Regions from separate parts of the Pseudoalteromonas sp. Hal040 genome, predicted to be linked through region 1. Evidence: predicted binding sites of a transcription regulator. Region 1 holds the regulator's gene; the other holds the start of a gene.
What was found. The regulator MetJ, encoded in region 1, represses methionine synthesis genes. The targets are predictions, from matches to a motif close to TAGACGTCTAGACGTCTA.

Region 1 (6,879 bases):
TTATGTATCTTGCATAACTATTTCTCAGTGTTATGCCCATTATGTTGCTAATTTTGCAGACAAAGTGCCATCCCTTGGCTATATTCTTTTTTGTATAAATGAGTATACCAATCCGCAATAATACTTAATCATTTTGAGGGATTAAACCTGTCGCTACCTGCGTTAAAAATTTCTGATTTAGAACACAACTAAATAACGAAATTTTTGCCTTGCTATCAACAAGGTTTCATTGCCTCAAAATAGACTACTTAATTAAGCGTATTGGTATCTAAAAGCTATTAGAAATAATAAATTCAAATAACTTTGTGATTAAATGCTGTGAACTTCGTTGAAATGGCTATTCCGGGCTAATTTCGGCTAATTGCAGTGTACGTGCGTATAAAATACAAAAACACGTGCTTAAAAGGTCATAAATAGGTGAATTTTTATGTCTGATTAATCGCAACTATGTGCAGAAATTGTTGGGAAATCCTTTAAAATTAAGCGATATAGCATATAACAGGATAGACCTGATAATACTTGGAATTTTTATACATTACAGGTATCGTACTGATGCAAGCTCTCTCACTTATTAACTTTTTGCAGGATACTATCGCGTTATGTCAGATTTTCGTGAACAAGCATTACATTACCACGCTCACCCCGTTCCAGGTAAAATTAGTGTTGAACTAACCAAGCCAGCCGAAACGGTTAACGATCTCGCTTTAGCTTATAGCCCTGGTGTGGCTGAACCAGTCCGTGAAATTGCTGCTGATCCAGCAAATGCCTATAAATACACAGGCAAAGGCAACATGGTTGCGGTTATTTCAAACGGTACCGCAATTCTAGGTTTAGGTAACTTAGGCCCGCTTGCATCAAAACCTGTAATGGAAGGTAAGGCGTTACTATTCAAACGTTTTGCTGGCCTTGACTCAATTGATATTGAAGTTAAACACCGCACAACAGAAGATTTCATTAATACGGTTGCAAATATCGCTGATACGTTTGGTGGTATCAACCTAGAAGATATTAAAGCACCTGAGTGTTTTGAAATCGAAAAAGCACTTATTGAACGCTGTAGTATCCCAGTTTTCCACGATGACCAACACGGTACAGCGATTGTTACTGCGGCTGGTATGCTTAATGCCCTTGAAGTTCAAGGTAAAGATATCGAAGATGCCATCATCGTGTGTTTAGGTGCTGGTGCTGCAGCCGTTGCCTGTATGGAACTACTTATTAAGTGTGGCGCACTGCGTGAGCATATCTATATGCTTGACCGTAAAGGTGTGATCCATACTCGTCGTGATGACTTAAATGAGTACAAGCAATTATTTGCTAACAACACTGATAAACGTACGTTGCAAGACGTTATTGCTGATGCCGATGTGTTTGTAGGTGTATCAGGTCCTAACCTATTAACTGCAGATGATCTCAAGCTGATGGCAGACAAGCCTGTGGTGTTTGCGTGTTCAAACCCAGATCCTGAGATTGCGCCAGAAGTTGCACACAGTGCACGCAATGATTTAATTATGGCAACAGGTCGTTCAGACTTCCCTAACCAAGTGAACAACGTGCTTTGTTTCCCGTTTATTTTCCGTGGTGCCCTTGATGTGCGAGCAAAGGCAATTAATGATGAAATGAAAATTGCTGCAGTTCACGCAATTCGTGGCATCGCGAAAGAGCCTGTACCAAGTGAAGTATTAAAAGCAGCTGGCGTTGAGTCGCTTGAGTTTGGTGCCGAGTACATCATTCCTAAGCCAATGGACCCGCGTTTATTACCACGTATTGCACGTGCTGTTGCTGAAGCTGCAGTAGAGTCGGGCGTGGCGCAAATCGACATGCCTGAAGATTACATGCGTTAAATTTAATTAGCTATTAAGTATAATGTTCAATAAAAAACTCAGCCAAGGCTGAGTTTTTTTATATCTGCGATTATCGGCGGTGATCCGATGGCCGAAATACTTATTCTGAATCAAGTACTGGGATATCTAACCCCATTTCTTGCATAATTCTTTTAACTTCTTCAGGCACCTTTTCAGGGTTGTCTTTACGAAGGTCGTCATCGTTTGGTAATGGTTGACCTGTAAAAGCATGTAAGAAAGCTTCACACAATAACTCACTGTTCGTCGCATGACGTAGGTTATTGATCTGGCGGCGTGTACGCTCGTCAGTTAATACTTTTAATACGTTAAGTGGGATCGATACGGTAATCTTTTTTACTTGTTCTGATTTTTTACCGTGTTCTGCATATGGGTGAATGTATTCACCGTTCCATTTAGCCATAAGTTGTTTCGTTGCCTCGGTTGTCAGTGATTTACGCCTTATTCACAGCGCAAGATGCGGAAATTCTATCTCTTTAAAAAAGATAGTCAAATACTAGTTATTTAGCCATCTAGTGGTGTAAATGTATAAACTTCTATGTGTGAGCCATAAATGCTTTGACTTCTCATATTTGATCATCTAACCTTTTAGACGTCTAAACATCCAATTTAAGAATAGGTGATGAAATGAGCGAAAAAAATAAAGCGACGATTGCTGTTCGTCACGGCATCGAAGCCGATAAACATCATGGTGCGGTTGTGCCACCTTTATACTTATCAACCACCTATTCATTTGCTGACTTTGATACTAAGCGCCAATATGACTATGGCCGCGACTGGTAACCCAAATCGCGACATTTTAGCTGAAACCTTAGCTGAGCTTGAAGGTGGCGCAAAAGGCATTATCACTGCTACTGGTATGTCAGCAGTACACTTAGCGACCCAATTATTAAACAGTGACGATACCTTAGTGATCCCACATGACTGTTATGGCGGTAGCTATCGTTTATTCACCTCGCTTGAAAAACGTGGTCTATTAAAACTAAGAGTATTGGATTTAACGAATACAGATAATCACCAAGAAATTTTGGCGATTAAACCTAAGCTGATTTGGATTGAAACGCCAAGTAACCCAATTTTGCGTTTAACAGACATTAAAGCAATCACTAGCATCGCTAAGCAGTGCGGTGCTTTGGTTGCGGCTGATAACACCTTCTTATCACCTGCATTACAAAACCCAATTGAGTTTGGTGTTGATATTGTTGTGCACTCAACCACGAAATACATCAATGGTCACTCTGATGTAGTTGGCGGTGCGGTGATTGCTGCAACGCAAGAGCTAGGTGATGAGTTGGCTTGGTGGGCAAATAACATTGGTATTACCGGTGCGCCATTTGACAGTTACTTAACGCTTCGTGGTTTACGTACTTTAAATGTGCGTTTAAAGCAGCACCAAGAAAATGCCTTTGCTATTGCTGAGTATTTAGAAAACTCTCCTTATGTAAGCCAAGTTTATTACCCAGGTCTTGTTTCTCACCCGCAGCATGAGCTTGCTAAAGCACAGCAACGCGGTTTTGGTGGTATGGTGAGCTTTGATATTAAAGGCGACATTAACGATGCAGCAGCGTTTTTAACTAGTCTTAAAGATTTTAGCCTTGCTGAGTCACTAGGTGGGGTAGAAAGTTTGATTTGTCACCCTGCAACAATGACACACGCAGGTATGGAGCCTAAAGCGCGTCTTGAAGCCGGTGTAGGCGATACGCTGATCCGTATTTCTGTAGGTATTGAAGACGTAAAAGATCTCATTGCAGATTTAGACCGTGTATTCAATTTAGTTAAGCCTGGTCAAGGCCAACAAGTTACAAAAGCGGCTGTAGAGCAAACACAGCAAGATACACAGCAAAACGCGTCATTCAAATTAACGCCAGCACATACGGCATTGTGGTAGAAGAAATGGTAAATATTGTTCATAAATTTGGTGGCTCAAGCTTAAGCTCAGCAGATCGTTATCATGCGGTAGCGAACATTGTTTTAGCGAATACAGAGCAGGGCGATTGCATCGTTGTGTCGGCATCGGGTAAAACAACCGATACCCTAGTGAAGCTATGGCAAAGTTACCAGCAGCAAGATAGCCAAGCTGTTAGCGATATTCTACTGCTTATTGATAACAACCAACGCGCTTTAATTGAGCAGCTACTCACAGGCCAGAATAAACAACAGGCGTTAGCACAGCTAAAAGATGAGCTTGCTGTTTTAAATGAATTAATTAGTCAGCAACAGTTACTTGAAGCCCCTTTACTTGCACATGGTGAAGTGTGGTCAGCACGTTTGTTAGCCGCTTACTTAAATCAGTTAGGTGTCGCCGCGCAAGATGTTGATGCAAGGCAGCTATTTACTTTAAATGATGGCCAGCTTTTACATCAAAAAAATCAGCAGCAATGCACAAGTGCAATAAGTAAATCGCATATCAACGTAGTAACGGGCTTTATTGCCGCAGATTGCCAAGGTAATACGGTTACTTTAGGCCGTAATGGCAGTGATTATAGCGCCACGTTACTGGCCAGTTATACTTTTGCCAAGCAAGTGTCTATCTGGACAGACACGCAAGGTGTATTCAGCACAGATCCTCGTAAAGTTAAAAATGCTGTTAAATACGCCAAGGTATGCCGTGAGCAAGCTAACCTATTAGCGCGTTTGGGCAATCCAGTATTGCATGCAAAAACCTTGTCACCGCTAAAAGACACAGAGATCAAGCTTGTGGTTAGAAGTAGCTTTGATTGCGATGCAACGCCAACCGAAGTAGTTAAAGAAGGCTACAGTAAAGCGAAACGTTTTATTACGACCTTAGATAACATCGATTTATTAAGGGTTGATAAACTAAGTGGTGGTGAAGTTGGTGAACTAAGCCAGTTAATTCAACACAGCCTGCATCACTTTGTTAAAGAGGGCGATACCTACTTATTGGTGCCTGGTCAAAGTACTCATCAGGTTGTGAGCCATTTAGCGGGCCGTGCAAATATTGTTGAGTCTAATTTAAGTGGTTGTGCAGTGGTTGCACCTACTGCTGATGTTAGTGTTCTTGCAGAGCAAGCAACAGCGCTTTTAAAAGAGCAAAGCATTCATCCACGTTTTGTACAGCAAGACGATAACTATGTGTTGATCTTAAATGATCAGGCAATTGATAGTGACGTTTTAACTTTATTACATGACAAGTTGGTAAACAAAGGCCAAGAGCTGGCCATTATAGTTGCTGGCCTTGGTAATGTAGGCGAAGTGTTCTTAGCGCAACTACAAGCTCAGTTTGCTCGTTTATCTGCTCAGTACAAGGTAAAAGTGGTTGCTCTTCTTCGTTCACAGCAAATGCTTTTTAGTGCTAGCGGTTTAAATACCGAAACATGGCAAGAGCAGTGGCATAACGAAGCGCAAAGCTACGACAAGGCAGAATTATTAGCACGTATCAATGAACTTGATTATGAGCACAAAGTGGTGATTGATATCACTGCCAGTGAGGCGTTCAGTCAGTTATACCCTGACTTTGTTGAACTTAACTGTCATTTGATCAGTGCAAACAAATATGCGGGTACTGCCGCGCATAGTTGGTATCAAAACTTACGTACTAATTTAGCTGAGCGAAATCTACTATGGCGCTACAACACCAGTGTAGGCGCAGGTTTACCGATTAACTTTGCTTTAGCTGATTTACAAAATAGCGGTGACAGTATTAACCGTATTGAAGGGGTATTCTCGGGTACTTTATCGTGGTTATGTAGCAGTTACGATGGGAGCGTGCCGTTTTCAGATTTAGTGCTTCAAGCTCAGCAAATGGGTTATACAGAGCCAGATCCTCGTGAAGATTTATCTGGCCGCGATATGCAGCGTAAACTGCTAATTTTAGCTCGTGACCTAGGCCTAGATTTAGAGCTTGAAGACATTGCTTTAACACCTCTAATGCCAGAAGCGTTGGCAGCAGGTAGCTGGCAAGATTTTCTTGCAAACAAACAGCTGCTCGATGAATTTATGACAGAAAAAGCAGCCCAAGCTGCAGCTGAAGATAAAGTAGTGCGCTACACAGGCGCAATTACAATCGTTGATGGCAAGGTTCAGGCGCAAGTCGGTTTAGTCAATGTTGGCAAAGATGATGTATTAGCAAGCCTTAAACCGGGCGATAACATCTTTGTGATCAATTCACAGTGGTATACAGATAATGCATTAGTGATCCAAGGCCCTGGAGCAGGTAAAGAAGTCACTGCGGCTGGGGTTCATTCAGACCTGTATTGGCTGGTAAATAACCTAAAATAATTTTGCTGATCTTAGTTTAAATAGCTAAGCAAAAAGCGCCCCAAGGGCGCTTTTTTATTTCTTATAGCAACTTAGTTACTTAGAACAACTCTTCCTCCGTGCTGAGCTTTTCTTCAAACACGTCAGTAGGCTGCGTAAGTACATATTTAGTTGGTGCAGTGCCTTTAATGAAGTACTCAAAACGACTGGTGTAGTCATTTTTGTGGCTCAATAGACCTGTCTCTAAGTCAATACGTACTGATACGAGTCCTTCAGGGAGCTCAATCGGTGCTTCAGGCATGCCATCAAGCGCTGCTCGCATAAAGTCGACCCATGCAGGCTGCGCTGTTTTAGCGCCTGATTCTGCGCCCGAAATCTGTGATTTATCGAGGTTGTTATTGTAAGTTGAACGACCAAGCGTGATACCTGGATTATCAAAACCAACCCAAACCGAGGTAAGCACATTACGATTGAAGCCACTAAACCAAGTATCGACAGAATCATTGGTGGTACCCGTTTTACCTACCAGATCGCGACGATCCAATGCTTGAGCTCGCCAACCGGTGCCGCTCCAACCGGTTTTGTGAGTCCAGCTACCGCCACCCCATATCGCGCTGTGCATAGCTTGTGAGATCAAGAATGCATTTTGCTTTGAAATAATTCGCGGTGCACAACGAGGCGCATCAGTTACAGCTGCATCCGTGAGATTTAGCTGATTATTATCAAGTGATGCAAACTCAGGAGTAATTGCTGGTTGTGGTGCATCACAGGCAAGTTCTGGTTCTGTTTTAAATAACACAGT
Region 2 (6,879 bases), 330 kb from region 1:
CGCAGGGCAAGACGACTTAGAGCTAGCAAAAATTCAAGCATGGCTCGATCAAAAGTCAGAGTTTTTAGTCAGTGCAATGGAGCAAAGCCGTCACGCTTCATTTAATACTGATCCCTATTGGCTGTAAGTAAATGCGCTTTTGCCTATGGATGGGGTTAGCTTGGTTGAGCATATCAGCCTGGGCTAACCCTATTGAATGGCAAACCTACAAACAGCAAGACGACATCACCGTAAGCTATAAAAAGCATGAAACCGGTATTATTGAAATTAATGCTTCTGTGCTGGTGAAAAATGCCAAAGCCAGTGACTTTATGGCATTGCTCAGTGATACTGACAATGCTGCTAACTGGCTTGAAAATGTCAAAAGCGTAACCTTAATCGAGCGCTTAAGCCCCTCAGAAACCCTTGTTTATACTCATTTTAATTCACCTTGGCCGGTGTCAGACCGTGACTTGGTGAGTTATTCTTGTTATCACGCTTTAGATGAGCACAAAACCGAGTTACAAATCAAAAGTCAGCCTTATGCAAAAGCCGAAGTTGCAGGGCTTGTACGCATCAAAGATCTCACCGCTTATTGGCGCTTAGAACAGCAACAAAGTAACTTGTTAGTAAGCCATCAAGCCTATGCTGATCCAAGCGGTTCGATTCCGCATTGGTTAAGTAACAAAGTGTCGTTAAAAAGTGTTTATAAAACGCTACAAGCACTGAGAGAACAATTAACCAATAATCAGTTTTCTAGAGCGAATACACGCAGCATTCCCGGCACGTGTCAGCCGTTAAATTAGCTTCATCATCGGGTGACATCGCTTAGATTTACACATATCATCGCTGTAATTGCGATTTTGAAGGGTTACCATGAAAGAGCCAAAAATTCCCCTAGTTAATAAGCCAAATGGCATGGGCTTTGGGCGTATTTTAAAAGCAACAAAATGTTCTATTAAAGGTTTTAAAGCGGCATTTAAAGAAGAGTCTGCATTTCGTTCTGAAATTTATCTAGGCGTGTGTTTATTACCCTTATCTGTCGTACTTGCGCAGTCATTAAATCATTGGCTAGTACTGTTTATTCCTTATTTATTATTGTTAATTGTCGAGTTACTTAACTCGTCGATAGAAGCGCTGACTGACCGAGTAGGGATTGAGTACCATGTGCTATCGGGTCGTGCTAAAGATATGGCCTCTGCGGCAGTAACATTGTCACTGCTTATTCTTGCTTTGGTATGGGGTGTGGCTGTTTACGAAAAAATAGTAACCTACCTTTAAATCAGACATAAAAAAAGCGCCGAAAGGCGCTTTTTTCATTTTATCTAACCTATTACAGGCCAGCAGCTGCGCGAAGTGCGTCTGCTTTGTCTGTACGCTCCCAAGGGAACTCATCACGACCGAAGTGACCGTAAGCCGCAGTCGGTTGATAGATAGGACGCTCAAGATCAAGCATTTGGATTAAGCCGTAAGGGCGTAGGTCGAAGTGCTCACGTACTAATTCGATTAGACGTGCTTCTTCTAATTTACCAGTACCAAATGTCTCGATGCTGATAGATGTTGGCTCTGCAACACCGATAGCGTAAGAAACTTGTAGCTCACACTTGTCAGCAAGGCCAGCAGCAACCACGTTTTTAGCAACGTAACGTGCAGCGTATGCAGCTGAGCGGTCAACTTTTGATGGATCTTTACCAGAGAAAGCACCACCACCGTGACGAGCCATACCGCCGTATGTATCAACGATGATTTTACGACCCGTAAGACCACAGTCACCCATAGGACCACCGATTACGAAACGGCCAGTTGGGTTGATGAAGAACTTAGTTGCGCTAGAGATAAGCTCAGCTGGAAGAACTGGCTTAATGATCGTTTCCATTACCGCTTCAACTAAGTCGTTTTGTGAGATTGAATCACAGTGTTGAGTTGAAAGAACAACTGCATCAATACCAACAGGCTTACCGTTTTCGTAAGCAAATGTTACTTGAGATTTAGCATCTGGGCGTAACCAGTTAAGCTCACCGCTCTTACGAACTTCAGCTTGACGCTGAACTAGACGGTGTGAATAAGTGATTGGTGCAGGCATTAAAACATCAGTTTCGTTACATGCATAACCGAACATTAAACCTTGGTCACCAGCGCCTTGGTCTTCTGGACGAGCACGGTCAACACCTTGGTTGATGTCTGGAGATTGTTTACCGATAGTGTTTAGGATTGCACAAGAGTCAGCATCGAAACCCATATCTGAGTGTGTGTAACCGATTTCACGTACTGTTTTACGTGTGATTTCTTCGATATCAACCCAAGCGCTAGTAGTGATTTCACCACCAACCATAACCATACCAGTCTTAACGTAAGTCTCACATGCAACACGGGCATGAGAATCTTGCTCTAAGATAGCATCTAGAACCGCGTCAGAGATTTGGTCCGCGATTTTATCCGGATGACCTTCAGAAACAGATTCAGAAGTAAATAAATGTTTTGCCATTGTATTTCTGCTCACAAATATTGCGCTTCACAAACGTCGGTAATAGCGCTAAAAAATTAAGGGGCGTATTTTATCTAAAACAAATATGTTTGCATAGTAATTTTACGCCTAGACGTCCATTTAAAATTACTAATAACGTATTGTTCTTAATAAACGCCCATAATTGGTGCATTTAATGCGGATTTTTAATTGCACTGTACCCTTACAATAAGTAAGAATGGGGCTTCATAAACAACCAGCGCAAATACATAAAGGTAGGAGAATTCATGCCATCACGCAAAGAACTTGCAAATGCTATTCGCGTCTTATCAATGGACGCAGTACAACAGGCCAAATCTGGTCACCCTGGGGCCCCTATGGGCATGGCAGATATCGCAGAAGTACTATGGCGCGATTATCTAAAGCATAATCCAACAAATCCAGAGTGGGCAGACCGAGATCGATTTATTCTTTCTAACGGCCACGGTTCAATGCTGATCTATTCTCTACTGCACTTAAGTGGCTATGACTTACCACTAGAGGAAATTAAAAACTTCCGTCAAATGCACTCAAAAACACCGGGTCACCCAGAATATGGTTATGCACCGGGTATTGAGACTACTACGGGCCCATTAGGTCAAGGGATCACAAATGCTGTGGGCATGGCAATTGCCGAAAAAGCGCTTGCTGCACAGTTTAACCGTGAAGGTCACGATATTGTTGACCACTTCACGTATGCATTCATGGGCGATGGCTGTTTAATGGAAGGTATTTCACATGAAGCCTGTTCATTAGCGGGTACATTAGGCCTAGGTAAACTAGTTGCGTTTTGGGATGACAACGGCATCTCAATTGATGGTGAAGTAGAAGGTTGGTTCAGCGATGACACGCCAGCGCGCTTTAAAGCATACGGCTGGCACGTAGTAAGCGATGTAGATGGTCATAACCCAGATGCAATTCGCGCCGCTATCGAAGAAGCTCGCAGCATCACCGATAAGCCATCATTAATCTGTTGTAAAACAATCATTGGTTACGGTTCACCTAATAAATCAGGTAGCCATGACTGTCACGGTGCACCACTAGGTGAAGACGAAATCAAAGCATCTCGTGAGTTCCTAGGTTGGACTGGCGAAGCATTTGAAATCCCTGCTGATATCTACAGCGAGTGGGATGGCAAAGAAAAAGGTAAGCAACTAGAAGCTAGCTGGGACGAAAAGTTTGCCGCTTACGCAAGTGCATACCCTGAACTTGCTGCTGAGTTTACTCGCCGTACCAATGGTGAGTTACCAGCTGATTGGGCTGAAAAGTCACAAGCTTACATCGAAGAGCTACAAGCAAACCCAGCAAACCCTGCAACACGTAAAGCATCACAAAATGCATTAAATGCGTTTGGTCCGTTACTACCAGAATTCATGGGTGGCTCTGCTGACCTTGCTGGTTCTAACTTAACGCTTTGGGATGGTTCAAAAGGCTTAGAAGCAAACGACGCAAGCGGCAACTACATTTTCTACGGTGTACGTGAATTTGGTATGTCAGCGATTATGAATGGTATTGCACTACATAAAGGCTTTATTCCTTACGGTGCTACATTCTTAATGTTTATGGAATACGCACGTAACGCAGTACGTATGGCGGCATTAATGAAGCAGCCAAGCATCTTCGTTTACACACACGATTCAATTGGTCTAGGTGAAGATGGTCCAACGCACCAACCAGTAGAGCAAATCGCAAGCATGCGTTTAACGCCTAATCTAGTGAACTGGCGTCCATGTGACCAAGTTGAGTCTGCTATTGCATGGCAACAAGCTATTGAACGTAAAGATGGCCCAACGTCACTGATTTTCACTCGCCAAGGCCTAGAGCAACAAACGCGTACTGCACAGCAGTTAGCTGATGTGAAAAAAGGTGGTTACGTACTTAGCTGTGACGGTGAGCCAGAGCTTATCCTTATTGCAACTGGTTCTGAAGTACAGCTTGCACAAGATGCCGCTGCAGAACTTCGTTCACAAGGTAAAAAAGTACGCGTGGTGTCTATGCCTTCAACTGATTTATTTGATGAGCAAGACGCTGCATATAAAGAAAGCGTATTACCAGCAAGCGTAACGCGCCGCGTAGCAATCGAAGCGGGCATCGCAGACTACTGGTACAAATATGTAGGTTTAAATGGCGCAGTAGTTGGTATGACGACCTTCGGTGAGTCTGCTCCTGCTGATGAGCTATTCAAGCACTTTGGTTTCACTGTTGAAAACATCGTAAACAAAGCAAACGCCTTGTTCTAAGCTTTAGTCGCTAAAATTTAAAAGCCCGCCCTGTATAGCTCAGCGCGGGTTTTTTTATGCCCCGTAGGTTGGATAGAACGGAGTGAAACCCAACACATTCGCAGCTTTCAGCCGTCAGCCATCAGTTTTAAAAAAACCTAACCATAGGCGTGAAATTTATTTCGCGCGAAAATTGTGTCTAGCTATTACCTAATAGCTTTGATATTAATAGGCTATAAAACAAGCAAAAATAGCCGCGATAAAACGCCTATTTGTTTTTTACTTATATTTTCTGCTCAAGGATGGTTATGAAAAGTTATCCAAAAGTGTTGGACCCTAAAAAAGTCGGCGAATATGCTGGTTTGGCAAAATCTGGTGGTGGTTACGTGTGAGATGAGGTACTTGAATATCGAGTTTGGTGCCATCCTCATAACGGTGCTCCTGATTTAAAAGAGGGGAGCGATTATTACTATGCTTTCGACACGTATGAAGAAGCACTGGAATGTAGTAATGACATACCTGGAGCTGAAGAACCACTAGCATTAATTCTCCAGCGTGAATATATAGATGAGCCATCAACAGGCCAGTATAAGCATGTGAAAGAAGAAAGGGTCACTGAATGGCCAGTACAATTTCTTGAACGGCCAAGAAGAACCGAATCGACTATTCCCAATTTTATGTCTGTTGATGCACCAGAAAATAAACTGGATATCATTCGTGGTATTGCTTAATAGCAATGTAAGGAAAGATATTTGCAATAGCTACAAACACTCGCAGGTTTGTCGGGGTTACTTGTCAAACTCTTTTAGGAAAGCATTGTAAAACAGCAGCTACTTTAATGTTTGGTAAAAGTTCTACAATCAGAAAGTATAAATACAAATTAAGACCTGCTTTAGCGAAAAGATACGGTGGCTCTGTAACGTATACAAAGCTCAGGTTGATAAAACAATAGACGTTATGGGCTTTAATAAAAAACACATACATTACGCATATTTTATGTACTGTGATATTGCAACTTATAAAGCTAATCTCCCTGAAGGCGAATCATTAGAGTCTATGAATAATACGATTACCAATATATCGGGTATCGGTGGTTTAGGAGTACTCTTAGGTTCATCAATGTTTAGTGATATAGATAGTGGCTCGGACGGAGGTGGGGATGGTGGCTTCGGCGGTGGAGATGGTGGTGCATTCTAGTTTTTGCAATTTCCAAGCTAGTATAGTCAAGGTATACAAACAACGAATCAAGGTTAACCCTAATAGTTAGGTTGGTGTGTTTCATCATGAAAAAAATCACATAAAAGAATAATCTCTTCAATCTCTTCGCTAATAGGTTTGCTTGTCGGGTTCAAGCTATTGGACTTTCTAAGAAGTGATAGATGCCTAGAGTTAAGTGGCAGCTTAACACATTGGGGGGCGTGTGATTTTGGTAATGCAAGAGCAGAAGCAATACCCCTTGGCCTGCCCTCATTGGCTTTAGTAATTACTGTAAGTATTGTTATCTACTTCGTAGTAAATTATTTTATAAAACAAGTTTTTAAATCTCTTTAGAGATCTCAATGGAAGAACCTACAATCTCAGCAATGATGGAAGCATATTCTTTAGATGCTGTTGATTACGCTAAGTGTCATTTTGATATAACACTAGATTTTACGGAGTCGAGTGTTGAAAAAGTTGAACTCATAGTGTCAAAACTATATGACAGTATACCTAGGAGTTTTTTATCTAAATTGTTCTATGGCAGCCCAAGTGACGATGAAATAGAAACTATCAGTAAGGTGTTAGGTGCTTACATAGGTGAAGTTTTCATCCAAGAGCACGGTGGTGCCTGGGATTATAACGAGCAATTGTTAACGCTAGGAGTTCAAAGTGGTGATAACTGGCTTTTACCATGTACAAAAGTATTTAAACGATTAACAAAGGGTGAAGAAGATAGCCTAATTTGTTTCTATGAAATAGCTAAAAAACAATCTTGGGGATCTTAATTTACTTCATACGAAGATAACAAAATCTATACTTCTTAAAACAATGAGAATTGCAATTTATTACAGCTCAGAATTCATGACTCTGCATAGATACTCTTTCTCGTAGTGTTTAACTTGACGCGCTAAAGCACGACCTACCACAATTGCACGAGCTGCTCAAAACTGACAGCTTACGGCTTTCAGCTAACCCGAC

Region 2: metK (methionine adenosyltransferase) is a predicted target of MetJ. The motif match lies at 2,566-2,583, and genes of this name have one in related genera.

The regions. Positions count from the first base shown of each region.
Region 1 is NZ_JARLUU010000001.1:286,895-293,773, forward strand. It holds gene P4S60_RS01295 (malic enzyme-like NAD(P)-binding protein) at 600-1,841, shown strand; gene metJ (met regulon transcriptional regulator MetJ) at 1,942-2,262, opposite strand; partial or broken gene metB (cystathionine gamma-synthase) at 2,487-3,747, shown strand; gene metL (bifunctional aspartate kinase/homoserine dehydrogenase II) at 3,753-6,098, shown strand; gene P4S60_RS01315 (penicillin-binding protein 1A) at 6,178-6,879, opposite strand, start outside.
Region 2 is NZ_JARLUU010000001.1:617,088-623,966, forward strand. It holds gene P4S60_RS02815 (CYTH and CHAD domain-containing protein) at 1-127, shown strand, start outside; gene P4S60_RS02820 (START domain-containing protein) at 165-785, shown strand; gene P4S60_RS02825 (diacylglycerol kinase) at 856-1,260, shown strand; gene metK (methionine adenosyltransferase) at 1,313-2,464, opposite strand; gene tkt (transketolase) at 2,731-4,722, shown strand; gene P4S60_RS02840 (hypothetical protein) at 5,659-5,898, shown strand; gene P4S60_RS02845 (hypothetical protein) at 6,261-6,686, shown strand.